4 regions of the Pseudoalteromonas sp. SaAl2 genome follow, and region 1 is predicted to be linked to each of the others. Evidence: predicted binding sites of a transcription regulator. Region 1 holds the regulator's gene; each other region holds the start of a gene.
What was found. Region 1 encodes LexA, which represses DNA repair genes until DNA is damaged. Its sites were predicted from a motif close to TACTGTATNNNNATACAGTA; they were not measured.
Positions count from the first base shown of each region.

Region 2: a site for LexA is predicted at 1,950-1,969, ahead of uvrD (DNA helicase II). Genes of this name have one in related genera too.
Region 3: a site for LexA is predicted at 2,486-2,505, ahead of ruvC (crossover junction endodeoxyribonuclease RuvC). Genes of this name have one in related genera too.
Region 4: a site for LexA is predicted at 2,142-2,161, ahead of ACU8V8_RS03695 (YebG family protein). Genes of this name have one in related genera too.

Region 1 covers NZ_CM129605.1:3,636,660-3,640,868, forward strand. Annotated here, with positions in the region: partial or broken gene ACU8V8_RS17190 (hypothetical protein) at 1-380, shown strand, start outside; gene ACU8V8_RS17195 (PaaI family thioesterase) at 377-820, opposite strand; gene ACU8V8_RS17200 (hypothetical protein) at 931-1,707, shown strand; gene lexA (transcriptional repressor LexA) at 1,802-2,419, shown strand; gene coxB (cytochrome c oxidase subunit II) at 2,830-3,972, shown strand; gene ctaD (cytochrome c oxidase subunit I) at 3,972-4,209, shown strand, end outside.
Region 2 covers NZ_CM129605.1:9,687-13,895, reverse strand. Annotated here, with positions in the region: gene ACU8V8_RS00055 (dUTP diphosphatase) at 1-227, opposite strand, end outside; gene ACU8V8_RS00050 (peroxiredoxin-like family protein) at 350-979, shown strand; gene ACU8V8_RS00045 (YacL family protein) at 1,015-1,383, opposite strand; gene ACU8V8_RS00040 (hypothetical protein) at 1,500-1,724, opposite strand; gene uvrD (DNA helicase II) at 2,034-4,199, shown strand; partial or broken gene ACU8V8_RS00030 (GNAT family N-acetyltransferase) at 4,177-4,209, shown strand, end outside.
Region 3 covers NZ_CM129605.1:1,859,867-1,864,075, reverse strand. Annotated here, with positions in the region: partial or broken gene ACU8V8_RS09035 (ABC transporter permease) at 1-2,408, shown strand, start outside; gene ruvC (crossover junction endodeoxyribonuclease RuvC) at 2,553-3,077, shown strand; gene ruvA (Holliday junction branch migration protein RuvA) at 3,080-3,700, shown strand; gene ruvB (Holliday junction branch migration DNA helicase RuvB) at 3,708-4,209, shown strand, end outside.
Region 4 covers NZ_CM129605.1:782,361-786,569, reverse strand. Annotated here, with positions in the region: gene fadR (fatty acid metabolism transcriptional regulator FadR) at 1-469, opposite strand, end outside; gene dsbB (disulfide bond formation protein DsbB) at 767-1,279, shown strand; gene ACU8V8_RS03705 (hypothetical protein) at 1,279-1,590, shown strand; gene ACU8V8_RS03700 (ComEA family DNA-binding protein) at 1,651-1,950, opposite strand; gene ACU8V8_RS03695 (YebG family protein) at 2,211-2,525, shown strand; gene putP (sodium/proline symporter PutP) at 2,606-4,084, opposite strand.

The sequences.
Region 1 (4,209 bases):
GTCGGAAATTCAATTTTTAAACGTAGATCTAGAGCTTGAGTCTAAACAAGATATTAGTGCGCTAGTGGCTGACTTAAAAAAAAATTGCCACAGTTTTACATTATGACCACGATGAATATCGTCAATTAGCGCGTGTAGAAGCAAATATCGAGGTATCTACGCCGGATAAAGCAATTAATCACTTATGTGAGTTAATAGAGTCATGCTCACGTAATGCATTAAAACAGTGGCTGTCGTGTTCTCGGCGTACATTTGATATTGGCTTTGAGTCGGGTACTTCACCGAAATGTTTTAATCAAGCACTGCAAGCAGACACTCTGCTCAGAATATCTGCAATTGGTGCGGGTGTTGAAATAACGATTTACCCTATCGAAAGCTAATTTTTACGTTCAACCACTGCTGCGGTCATTCTTGATACGCAGCATAGCTCGTTGCGGCTATTTGTTATTTTAATTTCCCATACTGAAGTACGTCTGCCTAAATGAATAGGCTTTGCTATTGCGGTTAAAGTTCCATTGCGTGAAGCTTTTAAGTGATTGGCGTTGATTTCTTGGCCGACACAATAGAACTTAGTAAAATCAATCACAAAGTTTGCTGCATAACTGGCAACCGTTTCAGCAAGTACGACATTGGCACCGCCATGTACCATGCCCATAGGATTATGATGTTGAGGTATCGCGGGCATAGTGGCAACTAAGTAGTCATCACCAATCTCGCTAATTTCAATACCCATTGTTTTCATTAATGTACCTTGGCCGTTAATGCCCTCATCAAGTTGTTTACACTGTTCTAAGGTGATTGGTTGATACCAAATAGTCATGGAATGTCCTCAATTGAAAATTTAAAACCAGTCTACACTTTTGTACACTTTCCTACAGTTAAGATCATCAAAATAGCTAAAATGTACCTAATGTTACATTTTAGGAACGCATGATGAAAAAAGGAATAATGCTGTTAATTAGCTGCTTATCGTTATCCAGCTATGCAGATATCAATCATCAGATTGATCTCGGGTTCACGGATTTAAGTGGCTTGGATAAAGCATTTTTAGGTGCGAGATATCGTTATTTTAGTGATGACTTAAATGCTTTATCTGGCCCGCAGAACTTAAAGGCACATTTACATAGCGTGAGTAATGTCGCTATCGGCGGGTTTGCTAATGATAACCTGTATTACATAAATGCTGATGGCGCATATTACGCTGAAAATGGATTAATTCTATCCGGTGGTATCCAACATATAAATGACGATAGTAGTAATTGGCAATCAGATAGCTCTTTACTAAGTGCATCAATAGGTAATCAAGTAAACGATCAATTGCAAATTGGCTTAACTGCTTTTTATAGTCGGGTAGAAGAAACTCGCGTTTATTATCCAGGCGAGGAGCTAACTTCGGTAGAGTGGAGTTATGCGCCATACATTCGCTGGACTAAAATCAATCATAACCAAGGCTGGGATATAGAGGCAAAGCAATTGGCAGGGCGTTATCGCTTTATTCAAGGCCGGGCAAGCTATTATGTAAACCAAGGTTGGTCGGTTGCTTTAGTTGCTAACGTACATAACCGTGGCGATAGAAATGATAATTATGAGTTGCAAACACAGTACTGGTTTAATGAACATATAGCACTGAAGTTTGGTTTAGGCTCATCTTTGAAATCTGATGATGGTTTAAATAGCGCCACTTTATTGTTGAGTACCAGATGGTAATCAAGAAGGGTTAAAGGTAACTAATTTAAAATTTGCGATTTTTAAATAACTGTATATACTCACAGTTAAATGTACTGTATGGAAAACCAGTTGTATGCGCCCATTAACGAATCGTCAAGCTCAAATTCTTGAATTAATCAAAGTGTTTATCAAAGACACTGGTATGCCGCCTACGCGTGCTGAAATAGCCCAAACCTTGGGTTTTAAAAGTGCAAATGCTGCTGAAGAACACTTAAAAGCACTGGCTAAAAAAGGTGTTATTAAAATGAAGCCAGGCGCAAGCCGCGGTATTCAGCTGGTGGAAGAGGATGAACCCGAGCAACTAGGATTACCATTAATTGGCCGAGTAGCAGCTGGTGAACCAATACTTGCGCAACAGCATGTTGAAAGCCATTGCCAGATTGACCCTTTAATGTTCAAGCCTGCCGCTGATTTTTTATTGCGTGTACAGGGTATGAGTATGAAAGATATTGGCATTATGGATGGTGATTTACTTGCTGTGCATAAAACACAAGTTGCTGAAAACGGCCAAGTAGTTGTTGCGCGCGTTGATGATGATGTAACAGTAAAGCGCCTAGAAAAAGCCGGGCGTAAAGTTTTGTTGCACGCCGAAAATGAAGAGTTCTCAGCCATTGAAGTTGATTTAGAACATGAGTCTTTTAATATTGAAGGGCTTGCAGTCGGTGTGATCCGCAATGCAGATTGGATGTAAACCTATTTTGCACCAAATTGGTGATATTTGGTGCTTTCACTTTTATATTTTTATTTAACTGCTAGTTTTAGCACTTACCTGTAGCTACTAAACCCCTATACAAGCTAGGACTCTCCTGCTTTTAGCCATTTCTTTTCCCTCTTGAATTTAAAATAACGCGCTGATTTTGTATTGTTATTTTTGCACCAAAATAGAATTTTATTTGCACTAAAACTTGCTAATTGTTCATTTTTTAACTAATTGGTTAATACACTGTGTTAACGACAGATCTTTGGGGCCTTGCTGCAATTTATTGTTGCATGCGAAGAGACTAACTTAACCAGTTACAATAAAAATAACGAATTGGCGCGAAAAAAGCAGTGCCGCCTTTTCGCTTTGCGTTTAGCAATAGCATCAAAAGGAGCCGTCACATGGGTAAACTGAGCTCTACCTTGTGCCTTATATTATTTATGCTGCCGCAGCAATTATTGGCAAATAGCCAATTTAATATGCGCGAAGGTGTAACCGATATAAGTAATAATGTTTATCAACTGCACATGACAATTTTTATTATATGTTGTGTGATTGGGGTGATTGTATTTGCCGTTATGTTTTGGGCTTTAATACATCATCGCAAATCAAAAGGGGCTATACCAGCCCAATTCCATGAAAGCACTAAAGTTGAGATACTTTGGACTGCGATTCCGTTCGTCATCCTAATTGCAATGGCAGTGCCTGCGACAAAAACCTTAATTGCAATGGAAGATGCCAGTAAAGCTGATTTAACAATCAAAATTACTGGCTCGCAATGGAAATGGCATTATGAATATATGGGAGAAGACGTAGATTTTTACTCTATTTTATCAACACCGAGCGACCAAATTGGCAACCAGGCTGAAAAAACGGAAACCTACCTACTTGAAGTTGATAAACCTTTAGTTTTACCAATCAATAAAAAAATTCGCTTTTTAATGACCTCAGATGACGTTATTCACTCGTGGTGGGTGCCTGACTTTGCTGTTAAAAAAGATGCCAACCCTGGGTTTATTAATGAAACATGGACCAAAATTAACGAAGAGGGTATTTACCGTGGCCAGTGTGCCGAACTATGCGGTAAAGACCATGGCTTTATGCCTGTGGTTGTAGAGGCAAAGTCTGAGCAAGATTTTGTTAATTGGTTAGCCGATGCCAAGCAAGCTAAACAAAAGGCGGCTGCCGCAGATGCAGCATTGATGGACCAAACCTTATCTAAAGAAGAGTTAATGACCTTAGGTGAACAAGTCTATATGGCCAGTTGTGCAGCGTGCCATCAGCCTACCGGTATGGGGTTGTCTGGTGTTTTCCCTGCCCTAAAAGGTAGCCCTGTGGTATTGGGTGATGTTAATGAGCATATTGACGTTGTGGTTCATGGCCGCCCAGGCACAGCAATGCAGGCATTTGTAAAACAACTATCGATAAAACAACTTGCGGCGGTCGTGACCTATAAGCGTAATGCATGGGGTAATGACACGGGCGATGTGGTTCAACCTAGCCAAATTCAGGCTTTGATTGATGCAACTGCGGAGGCTAAGTAATGAGTAGCATAACAGACGAAAATAATAACGGCGCTGCGCATCACGATGCTGGACATCATCACGGTGCAACTGGGTTTAAGCGTTGGCTGTTTACGACTAACCATAAAGATATCGGGAGCTTATATCTAATATTTTCACTGACCATGTTTTTGATCGGTGGTGCCATGGCGATGGTGATCCGTGCTGAATTATTTCAGCCAGGATTACAATTAGTTGACCCGCACTTTTTTAATCAAA
Region 2 (4,209 bases), 170 kb from region 1:
GATAAACCGAAATGAAAAATATCCACGAGTTCAAGGATTACTTGTTCGGTATCTGGAGTCTGTTTTTTCCACCACTTCCAACCATAATGATCAAGCATCTCTGCACATTCAACCCAAATTGCGCGATTCCATTCAAAACCCTGGCTAAACCATTGCTTATGGACTTTGGTATTCATAGCGTTTTGCATTTCTAGCATCACCACTAGTTTATTTAAATTGGCAGACATGTCTCTTCCAGTTACTATTTTTAATTGCCGTTAATAATACAGATAAATTAAGTTTGATGAAATTGTTTATCTTGCTAGTCTGTCTTCTAACTGAACGTTTAAACAATCAATAAGGGAATGAAATGCTAAAACCTATCTTACTCGCTTGCTCAATGCTCATTAGCACTGTTGTATCTGCAGCAACGGCAACCAACATCGCCAATGAAGCGGAAAAGGTCAGCCCACTGATGCCAGGATTAATGGTTCCTGCTACAACATTAAAAGATAAAGATGGGAATAATGTTGATTTAAGCAAACGTTTCGCTGAAAAAACAACCGTACTAATCGTTTACCGTGGTGGCTGGTGCCCGTACTGCTCAAAACAATTAGCCAGCATTCAAAATATAGAACAACAAATCGCTGATTTAGGTGCGCAAATTATTGCGGTATCACCCGACAGCCCAGAAAAATTAGCTGAGAGTAAAATAGATTCACCCAATTATCAGCTACTTTCTGATGATAGCCTTACACTAAGTCAAGCGCTTGGCCTTGCATTTTATTTAGACGATAAAACAGCTACTATTTACCGTAATAAACTAGGTGTAAACTTTGTGTCGTTAGATGGCAAAGCAAAGGTGGCCCTGCCTGTACCGGCAGTATTTGTGGTTGATAAGAAGGGGCTAGTGAACTTTCAATACGCTAACCCAAACTATAAGGTGCGCCTAACAGAAAACTTACTATTGGCAGCAGTTAAGTCAGTCGCAGAGCAATAGTCGGCATAATTTATTAGCAGGGAGATCCGCCCCGCTTATCTTCCTGAAGTAAACTCTTGCCAAGAGTTAATTAAATCAACAAAGTCTTCAAAGCCACAGCCGCTGCTAAGCCCGTTTTCTTCAAGCATGAGTTCATCATCTTGATAAGCGATTAAATCTTCTGAATCTTGGTGCAATGCATGGGCTTCAAAAATGGCTTCGTCTTTATTTAAGATCAAGTCTATTTCTTGGCCTTGTAAAGTCAGCGGCTCAAAGCTGCTGGCAACTGACGCAATTAGAGCTTGCACCATAGCTATTTTATCTTTGCCGATCTCTTCATTTAACCAGCGGCCAATCACTGCGTGTTCACTGCTAATTTTAATACGCAATCCGCTGATAGGGTCACGTATAAATTGATATTCCATAATTATAGTCCAGTACTACTTATGCGAAGAATTATAACCTAGTCAGTTACAAATAACGAAAGCCAGATACAAAAACAGCGCTATAAAGCGCTATTTTTTGTCTTTCGCTAAACCTGCTACCGATAAGTTCTAAAACGTGCGGCATCAATGATCGACCACAAATGAAATATTGCACCTATGATAGGAGGGATTACCAAAAACCATAGCGCATAACCGCCAAAAACAATTATTGCGAAAACAAGAGCTGCCAAGATTCGCCCTTGTACTAGCTGCCCTAGACCTGGAAAAAATATATTACAAATTGCTGCGATTACATTACCGCCTGAACCTTGCTCTGCCATGTTAACCTCAATTATTAATTTAATTTTCTTATTAGATACTTACACACTTCATGCCAATTTTTAATTCATTAATAATCAAAATCTTAAATAACACTGACAAATAGAGACTTCTCTTAAATCGTGGTTTTTACTAAATATCAGTCAAATTGGCTATCAGTAAATATTGTTTACAACAATAGCTTAGCTAAAAAGCCTTGAGAATAAAATAAAGAACATTTTAAAATTAACTGTTTATAAAAACAGTATTTTATTTAGCCTAACAAAAACACCTGTTATACTGCCTGCAATATTGATTGAAAAGGCGTGATGATGGACGTTTCAGAATTACTCGATGGCTTAAATGACAAACAACGTGATGCCGTAGCTGCTCCACTGCAAAATATGCTGGTGCTCGCAGGCGCAGGCTCTGGTAAAACTCGAGTATTAGTTCATCGTATTGCGTGGTTAATGCAAGTAGAGCAAGCATCGCCTTACAGTATTTTTGCGGTAACGTTTACCAATAAAGCAGCAAAAGAAATGCGCTCTCGGGTTGAAGAAACACTCGGCGCACCAGTCGGCGGCATGTGGATTGGTACATTCCATGGTTTATCGCATCGTATTTTACGCGCACATCACCGTGAAGCTAATTTACCTGAAGCATTTCAAATTTTAGATTCCGACGACCAACTAAGAATGATCAAACGCTTATTAAAAGCGATGAACATTGATGATAAAAAATGGCCTGCTAAACAGTTTGGTTGGTACATCAGCGCGAAAAAAGATGAAGGCCTACGCCCAAAAGACATTCAGGCTTATGATATCAATGAGCAAATGATGCTTAAGGTTTATACCGCTTATCAGGAGGCCTGCGATCGTGCCGGTTTGGTTGATTTTGCCGAAATTCTGCTACGTAGTTTTGAAGTCTTAAAAAATAACCCAACCTTACTGCGCCATTATCAACAGCGCTTTGCCCACATGTTAGTGGACGAGTTCCAAGATACCAACACCATTCAATATGCATGGCTTAAGCTACTTGCTGGCGATACCAATAGCATTATGATTGTTGGTGATGATGATCAAAGTATTTATGGTTGGCGTGGTGCAAAAATTGAAAACATCAAACGTTTCTTAACTGATTTTGAAGCCGAAACAATTCGCCTTGAACAAAACTACCGATCAACAGCCACTATTCTTAAAGCATCCAATGCGTTGATTCAAAACAACTCAGACCGTATGGGTAAAAGCTTGTGGACTGATGGCAATGAAGGTGAGCCAATCTCTATCTATGCCGCGTTTAACGAATTAGATGAAGCACGTTTTGTTAGCAGTAAACTACGTAGTTGGCTTAATGCGGGTAATGCATTACAAGATGCGGCTATTTTATATCGTAGTAATGCGCAATCGCGGGTACTTGAAGAAGCCATGTTACAAGAAGGCTTAAAATACCGTATTTATGGCGGTATGCGATTCTTCGAACGTCAAGAGATCAAAGATGCACTGGCTTATTTACGCCTTGTCGGTAACCGTCAAGATGATGCTGCATTTGAACGTGTCATCAACACGCCTGCCCGCGGTATTGGTGATAAAACCCTAAGTCACATACGTGATTGCGCTCGTGCTGAGTCATTGCCTCTTTGGTATGCTGCTAAAGCAGTTGTTGAGCAACAACATTTATCTGGTCGCGCAGCCAGTGTTGTGACTAAATTTGTTGAGCTGGTTGAGCATATAGAAGATAAGATTGGCGACCTTACACTCGAAGAACAAGCCAAGTACGCAATTCAAACATCAGGCTTAATGGCCATGTACCAAGCCGAGAAAGGTGAAAAAGGCCGTGCTCGAGTAGAAAACTTAGAAGAGCTTATTAGCGCCTGTGGTCAGTATGAATTACCCGAAGACGAAGAGTTTAGTTCACCACTGCAAGGCTTTTTAGCCTACACCTCGCTTGAATCAGGTGATGGCCAAGCAGAAGAACATGAAGACGCAGTGCAAATGATGACACTTCACTCAGCAAAAGGTTTAGAGTTCCCGTTGGTATTTATGGTGGGTGTTGAAGAAGGCATGTTCCCTTCTCAGCAGAGTAATGAAGAATCTGGCCGTTTAGAAGAAGAGCGCCGCCTGTGTTATGTAGGCATGACACGTGCAATGGAAAAGCTTTATATTAGCCATGCCGAAAGCCGCCGTTTATACGGCCAAGAAAAATACCACAGCCCGTCACGCTTTTTACGTGAAATGCCTGAAGATTGTGTTGAAGAAATCCGCATTAAAACTCAAGTCTCTCGCCCACCTGCAGCAGGGCGCTTTAGCTCATCAGTCAGCCATGCAGCATTTGAAGATAGCGGCTTTAATTTAGGCCAACGCGTTGTACATGCAAAATTTGGTATAGGTACTGTATTAAATTATGAAGGTGCTGGTGCTCAATCACGAGTGCAAGTGAACTTTGACGATGTAGGCAGTAAATGGCTAGTAACCCAATATGCACGACTTCAAGCAATTTAATACTGAACTA
Region 3 (4,209 bases), 1.8 Mb from region 1:
CGTTTTAACTTTGTCTATGGTAACCGACCGAATAGGTCAAAGTATTGCACAAAAGAGTAGTGCATTTATTGCTGCAGACCGTGTGCTGGCAAGTAGCCATGCATTACCTGACGACTACTTAGCCGAAGCAAGTAGCTATAACTTAAAAACAGCCACATTGACTTATTTCGATACCATGCTTTTTGCTAATGATGAAATGCAATTAAGCTCAGTTAAAGCTGTGTCGGAGCATTATCCGTTAAAAGGTGAGCTTAAGGTTAAATCAAGTTTAACTGCAAACGTCGAAGTCGCAACCCAAGGGCCAAATGTTGGTAATGTTTGGTTTAGTGAGTCTGTTTTTTATGCATTAAACGTAAAAGTTGGCGATTCAGTTGAGTTGGGCGCTGCGCAATTTACTATCGAAAAAGTATTAGTGGAAGAGCCTGATGCACCTTTTAATATCTTTTCAAGTAGCCGGCGCGTATTACTCAACGAAGCGGATATAGCGAAAACGCAAGTGATCCAACCCGGTAGCCGAGTATATTATCGCCAATTATACGCTGGTGATGAAAGTGACATTAGCGACTTTTATGCTTGGTTAAAACCTCAGATGAAAGAAAATCAGCAATGGTATGGCGTTAAAGATAGGCAGTCGCCAATTGCTAGGAGCTTAAATCGTGCCGAAAGCTTTTTATTATTAGCTGGGTTATTAGGCATAATATTAGCGGCTGTTGCTATTGCAGTATCAGCAAAACGTTATTGTGAACGTCAATATGATCCAGTAGCGATGATGAAAACCCTTGGTGGTAGCCGTGCAACAATCCGTAAAATATACCTTTTACACTTATCTATGGTGTGTGTGTTCTCTGTTTTGATTGGGCTATTAATTGGCTATGCTCTGCAAGGTATTGCTACTGATTATTTAGCTAAATCAATGAATAACACTTTGCCTGATGCGAGTATTAAACCATGGTTAGTCGCTATCGGTACGGGTGTAATTTGTGCGGTGATGTTTTCAATTAAACCGTTACTCGATTTATTCGATATACCGCCACTAAGGGTATTGCGCCGTAATTTAGGCGATAAATTATTAGTGAGTAAAGTGCATTTAGCGATGTCTGGCGTTACGGTGTTTTTGTTAATGTGGCTGTTTAGTAATAACTTAAAGATAACCGCTATTTTATTTGCCTCGACTCTTGTATTAATTGGTTTGTTATTTGGCTTGTCGCGGCTCATTTTTGGTGGTGGTCGTAAGCTTGGCCTGCGTCCCGGTAACAGTTGGTCGCTAGCAATTGCATCTATCCAAAAGCGGGCAAATGCCAATGCCGTGCAGTTAATTAGTTTTTTCGCTGGCAATCAAATTACTGTTGTTTTTGATTGTTCTTAAAAATGACATGATCTCAGATTGGGAGTCACAACTTCCCAGTGATGCACCCAATGCTTTTTTAGTCAACATAACTGAAACTGAGTTGCCTGAAGTGAATAAGTTCTTAGCGCAAAAAGACATTCTTGTTTCAGAATTTTACCCCACAATACGCGGTCGTGTTAATGCGGTAAATGGCGAGCTTGTTGCTCGCGAAGTCTCACTTGAAGATAACGAGAAAAAAGATGAAGAAGCTCGCTCAGGTATTGGTCGTGAGCTTAATTTAACGTGGCTCGCAGAGCCGCCTGCTCATAATGAAATTATTGATGGACAGTGGTTTTCTGACGAGGCAATTGCCGAGGCATCAGTTGAACAATCAATGCTTGATAGACTTGATATTAAGCTTGGCGATACGTTAACGTTTTTAATTGGCGCTCAATCGTTTGACGCGAAAGTCACTAGCGTTCGCAAAGTGAACTGGGCAACATTAAAACCTAACTTTTTTATTATTTTGAGCCCAGATGTATTGGCAGACTTTCCTGCAACCTATATCTCATCGGTACGTATTGAAGCTGAGCAAAAACGTGACTTTAGTGAGCTTTTACGCACATATCCAACTATTAATGCTATTGATGTTGATAGTTTTGTTAAGCAAATACGTTCGACTATATCTCAAGTATCGCTCGCAATAGGGTTTGTATTAGCCATCGTTGTTTTATGTGGTGCACTGGTGCTTATCTCGCAAGTGCAGGCAAGCCTTGGTGAACGTATGCAAGAAATTGTAATACTTCGTACTTTGGGTGCCAAAGGCAGGTTAATAAAAAATGCCACCTTGTATGAATTTTTACTGCTCGGGGCTACTGCAGGGTTTGTTGCAGCTTTGATAAGCGACGTGGCTCTGTTTATTGTGCAAAGAGAAATGTTTGAACTGGCAGGTAAATTACACCCTCATATTTGGTTAATTGGTCCTATCGCTGGCGGTGTATTTGTAGCTGCGTTAGGTTATTTAATGATTGCCAGGACAATGCGCAAAAACACGCAAGGTTTGCTACGCTCATTAGCGTAAGTTTTAATTTGCGTTATTATTAACTTGAAGTACCCGCATTAGCGGGTATTTTTTTGATTTATTGAAAATTAACAATGCACTGGTAATTTATACAGTGCTCTGGCATTATTGCCATATTAACGATTTATAGGTGTAGGTTAGCGTTTGGCTATAATTTTAGGGATCGATCCCGGCTCTCGATTAACGGGTTACGGTGTTATTGAGCATCAAGGCGCTAAATTTAACTATTTAGGCAGTGGTTGTATTAAATTGGCTGAACATGAGTTTCCTATTCGATTAAAAATGATTTACCAAGGTGTTAGCCAGCTTATCGAGCAGTTTTCGCCAACCACATTTGCAATTGAAAAAGTATTTATGGCCCATAACCCAGACTCAGCATTAAAGCTTGGGCAAGCAAGAGGCGCAGCCATTGTGGGAGCATCAATGGCTGAGCTACCAGTGTTTGAGTATTCAGCTCGGCAGATAAAGCAAGCAGTTGTAGGGCACGGTGGGGCTGATAAATCTCAAGTCCAGCAGATGGTTAAAAATATTTTAAACTTACCAGGTACTCCCCAAGCTGATGCCGCTGATGCGTTGGCTATTGCTATTTGCCATGCACACTCTGAACAAAATTTAATAAAACTAGCGGGTAGTGCTTCAAAAACCGTTAGAGGAAGATTAAGGAAGTAAACATGATCGGTCGTTTAAATGGTGTGTTAGTTGAAAAACAAGCGCCAGAAATACTCATTGAAGTCAGCGGTGTTGGGTACGAAGTAAACATGCCCATGACCTGTTTTTATGACTTACCAAATATTGGCGAAAACACCATAGTCTATACCCATTTTGTGGTACGAGAAGATGCGCAATTATTGTTTGGCTTTAATAACAAGGTAGAGAGAGCGTTATTTCGTGAACTATTAAAAGCAAATGGGGTAGGACCAAAGCTTGGGCTTGCGATTTTATCTGGCATGTCGGCGCAACAGTTTGTCAGTTGTGTAAATAATGAAGATGCAACCAGCTTAGTAAAATTACCCGGAGTGGGTAAGAAAACCGCAGAGCGCCTTGTACTTGAAATGAAAGACAGACTAAAAGACTGGGGTAATGACTTATTTACACCATTTAGCGATAATGCAGTTATTGAACCGGTTGCAAACGATACGTTGGTTGCAAATAATGCATCAGACGATGCGGTATCTGCACTCGTTTCTTTAGGCTATAAACTAGCTCAAGCACAAAAAACAGTTAAAGCTGTTGGTAAGCCTGGTATGTCTACAGAGAATCTAATTAAAGAATCTCTAAAATCAATGTTGTGAGTAAACCATGATTGAAGCGGATCGTCTCATAGACGCAAGCGAGCAAAGTAACGAAGATGTTGTTGATCGCGCCATAAGGCCAAAATTACTGGCAGATTACACTGGTCAGCCTCATGTCAAACAGCAAATGGAAATATTTATAGAAGCGGCACGTAGCCGTAATGAAGCACTCGATCATTTATTAATATTTGGCCCTCCAGGGCTGGGTAAAACCACCTTAGCTAATATTGTCGCCAATGAGCTAAATGTAAATATTAAAACCACATCAGGTCCTGTGCTTGAAAAAGCAGGAGACTTAGCCGCGCTGCTAACTAACCTTGAAGAAGGTGATGTACTGTTTATTGACGAAATTCACCGATTAAGTCCACAAGTTGAAGAAATTCTCTATCCCGCGATGGAGGATTACCAACTTGACTTGATGATTGGTGAAGGTCCTGCGGCCCGTTCAATAAAATTAGATTTGCCAGCATTTACACTAATAGGTGCAACTACACGAGCTGGGTCGTTAA
Region 4 (4,209 bases), 950 kb from region 1:
CTGCAACCGCTAATTCGTGATGAACTTTATAATCATAATCGGCAAATGCTTGCGCGCTGTCTTCTAACTCGTCACTTTGTGAAAGGATTTCAATTACACGCTCTGGCGCTAGCTTGATTGCAGCACGCGTATAGATTGCACTGATATTAGTACGTGCAGAAAGTAACTGGTCGGTAAGCTCTGGCATTTTGTCTTCATCAAGACGAGCAAGTGTTTCAAGAATATTTAAGCCAGATGTTTCCCAAAAATTATTTACTCGTGTGGGTTTACCATGTTGAATGGTTAACCAACCATCACGCGCTAAACGCTGCAGAACTTCACGTAATGTAGTACGGGTAACACCGATTAGCTCTGATAACTCGCGCTCAGCAGGAAGTATAGAGCCTGGAGGGAAATCACCATTCCAGATTGATTCAACTATATACTCTTCTGCAAATCCAGCTGGACTTTTCGCTTTAAAAATTCTCATTCAATTCCCACTTGAGTTATCAATATTACTTCACTTAAATGCTATTAACTGACTGATTGTACCAGACGAAGCAAAACTAACAAGTAAAGTAACTCAGAACTGGGCTATTTTTCAGGTTAGTGCAATTTAGATAATAACTACTTAATGAAACAGAGCACGATAAAACTTAGCAAACGCATCTTATAAAGCAATTTAACAAGCATTTGCATGATTTTAATAACTCAGAGAGGTTTATCCTTGCACCTTGATTAATGACTAAGCCATAATCTCACTATAAAATAGATAAACGGAAATCTTATGAATTGGTTAGCAAGTTTAGCGCACAGACGTACGCCTTGGGTTTTATTAGCATTGACTGCTTTTACATTTGAAGTTATTGCTTTATTTTTCCAATATCAAATGGGCTTAGAGCCTTGTATCATGTGTATATATCAACGAACAGCGATGCTCGGTCTATTAATCGCAGGGATTATTGGGGCGATTAATCCAAGTAACATAATAATACGCATTACTGCACTTTCTAGCTGGGCTGTTGCGAGTATATGGGGCTTTTTATTGGCCCGTGAACATATTGATATGCAAACGACAACCGACCCATTCGCATTTAGCTGTGAGTTTGAACCTAATTTTCCCGTGCCGTTACATGAGTGGATGCCGCAATTTTTTGCTGCTACAGGCGACTGCGGTAATATTGATTGGCAATTTTTAGGCTTAAGTATGCCTGCATGGATGGAAATTATCTTTGGCTTGTTCAGCTTAGTTTTAATCGTGGTTGTTTTTTCACGCCTAATGATTAAGAAGAGCGTATAATGTTTGCGTTTTTTTCAAGCCAAGTTAAGCAATTGCAGCACCTTAAAGTACGTCAACGCCAACACATAATTGCAGTTGCCTTATCAATGCTTTCACCACTGCAAAAGATCAGCTTACGTATTGTCAAATTGCTGTTACTAACGCCTGTATTCGCCTCTCTTATTTATATTGAAGGTTGGTTAATGTTAGCAGCTTTATTAGTAGCAGGTTTAAGCTACCCGTTATTAACCACACCCGTTGAAATTGCGTTTGCAAGGCCTTTTATAGCCGATGCATTAAAGCAACAAGAAGGAAAGCAAGGCGAAAACTAATTCGCCTTGTAAATCTTTGCTTATATTATCAAGTAATTAATCTATAACTTAGCTATAAGCTTAGGTTTTTATTTTGCCATCTAACTTTGCCAGCAATTTATCTCCAATGCCCTTCACGTTCGTTAAATCAGCAACTGATTTAAATTTTCCTTGCTTTGTTCGATAGTCAATAATAGCGCGCGCCTTTGACTTACCAATACCAGGTAACTGCATCAGTTGCTCTACACTGGCTTTATTTATATTGATACTCTCAAGCTTTTTTACTGCCTGACTTACTGGTGCAGACTTAGTATCGCTCGCATAACTTGGGCTTATAAAGCCTAAACTGACTAGTACAACTACTAAACTTAGTAACTTCATGTTTTCCTCCGTGATATCCATACATGGACTCAATTAATAGTAAATGTTTACGACACCCTTTTAACTAACATAAAAACCATTAGGTACTAAAAAAGTGTGACTCTATAAATAAAGTAAAGAGCAATTACTTTGTCAACTGTACCTATAATAAAAAATAAAAAAGTTCACTTGCAAATACGCCCGCAAACAATTACTGTATATAAAAACAGTAATCAATATCAGTGCGTTAATTCACACTAAGCTAATTGGCAGGAGAGATCATGGCTGTTGTTGTTAAATATGTTGTAGAAAGAAACGGAGTCGAGCGAATGACGTTTACTACTAAAAAAGAAGCTGATGCGTATGACAAAATGCTCGATATTGCAGAATCACTTGAAGTAATGCTCGAAAAAGTGGATGTCCCCTTAAGCGAGCAACAAATTGAATCTTTAGCGCTTGAAATCGCAAAAAGCAAAGATGATTTCATTAATGTATTAAAAGGCGCAAAAGAACCTGTAAGCAAACCAGCTGCAAAAACAAAGAAAGACACGGCAACCACTGAAACAAAAAATCCTGAAGATAAAGCCGCAAGTTAATAAAGCTTAATTCAAGAAAAAAGGAGCTCTTAGGCTCCTTTTTTATGCGTGTTTTAAAACTTCACCTGAATTTTAGTTACTTACAGTGACTTTTCTACATCATCAAATAAAGTAGTAATTTCATTACTTGGAGCAGGTGTCGCTAAGCTTACGACTAAAATGGCAATACTTGAAAGAATAAAGCCAGGTACAATCTCGTAAATAAGGCTACTGAGTTTTTCACCATCAATTGTTATAGGCGCATAAATCCAGACCAATACGGTTATAGCACCCACTAGCATACCAGCAAGTGCGCCAGCAAAGTTCATTCGTTTCCAATACAGGCTAAATAATACCAGTGGACCAAATGCGGCACCAAAACCAGCCCATGCATTACTGACTAAATCTAATATTGAACTATCGCGATCATACGCTAAGTAGATTGCACATAGCGCGACAATGGCAACGCTAATACGCCCTACTGTTACCAGTTCAGTGTCACTTGCCTCTTTACGTAAGAAGGTTTTATAAAAATCTTCAGTCAATGAACTTGAGCTGACAAGTAGCTGTGACGAAATGGTACTCATTATAGCAGCCAAAATTGCTGCTAATAAAAAGCCTGCAATTAAGGGATGGAATAACAGCTCTGACAAAATCAAGAAAATAGTCTCAGGATCATCTACTACAATATTATTTTCGTAGGTATAAGCTGCACCAAATAAACCAGTGCCTACAGCACCAATAGCAGCTATTATCATCCAGCTCATACCAATGCGACGAGCAGTCGGCATATCTTTTACACTACGTACAGACATAAAACGTACAATAATATGTGGTTGACCAAAATAGCCTAAGCCCCACGCCATCGCCGAAATTATACCTAATATAGAGCCTGCACCAATCCAGTTAAGCATATCTGGATTAACACTATGCAATGTAGATTCTAATGGTTGCTCCAATAATGAATACGCGACTGTCGGTACCAATATTAATGCAACAAACATAATACAGCCTTGTACAAAGTCGGTTAAGCTTACTGCTAAGAAACCACCAAACAAGGTGTATAAAACAACCACGCCTGTTGTTATGTAAAGACCCATTTCATAGCTCAAGCCAAACGAGCTTTCGAATAACTTACCGCCAGCAACCACGCCCGAAGAAGTGTAGAGTGTAAAGAACACAATAATCACAACCGCTGATACCACACGGAGTAAGTTTGATTTATCGGTGAAACGATTTGAGAAATAGTCTGGAATGGTGATTGAGTCATTTGCTTTCTCAGTGTAAACCCTAAGCCGTGGTGCCACTAAGAAGTAGTTTGCCCAAGCCCCGAGTACTAACCCAATTGCAATCCAAGTGCTACTAAAGCCGGTTACAAACATAGCACCAGGTAAACCCATTAATATCCAGCCGCTCATATCTGACGCGCCTGCTGAAAGTGCAGCTACTGAAGGTGACAAACTACGCCCACCCAGCATATAACCAGATACATCACTGGTTGACTGTTTATACGCATATAGGCCAATCCCTAACATAACGATAAAATACGCAGCTAAAGAAATAATCATTCCTGTTTCCAAATTTGCCTCCGCTTAAGAAGTTTAAATCTGGCTTTTAATCCTAATAATGACTCATTAATCAATGTAATACAAAAGACATTATTGGTGTAAAAACCAACTTAGGACCTGACTATATCATGGCTGGG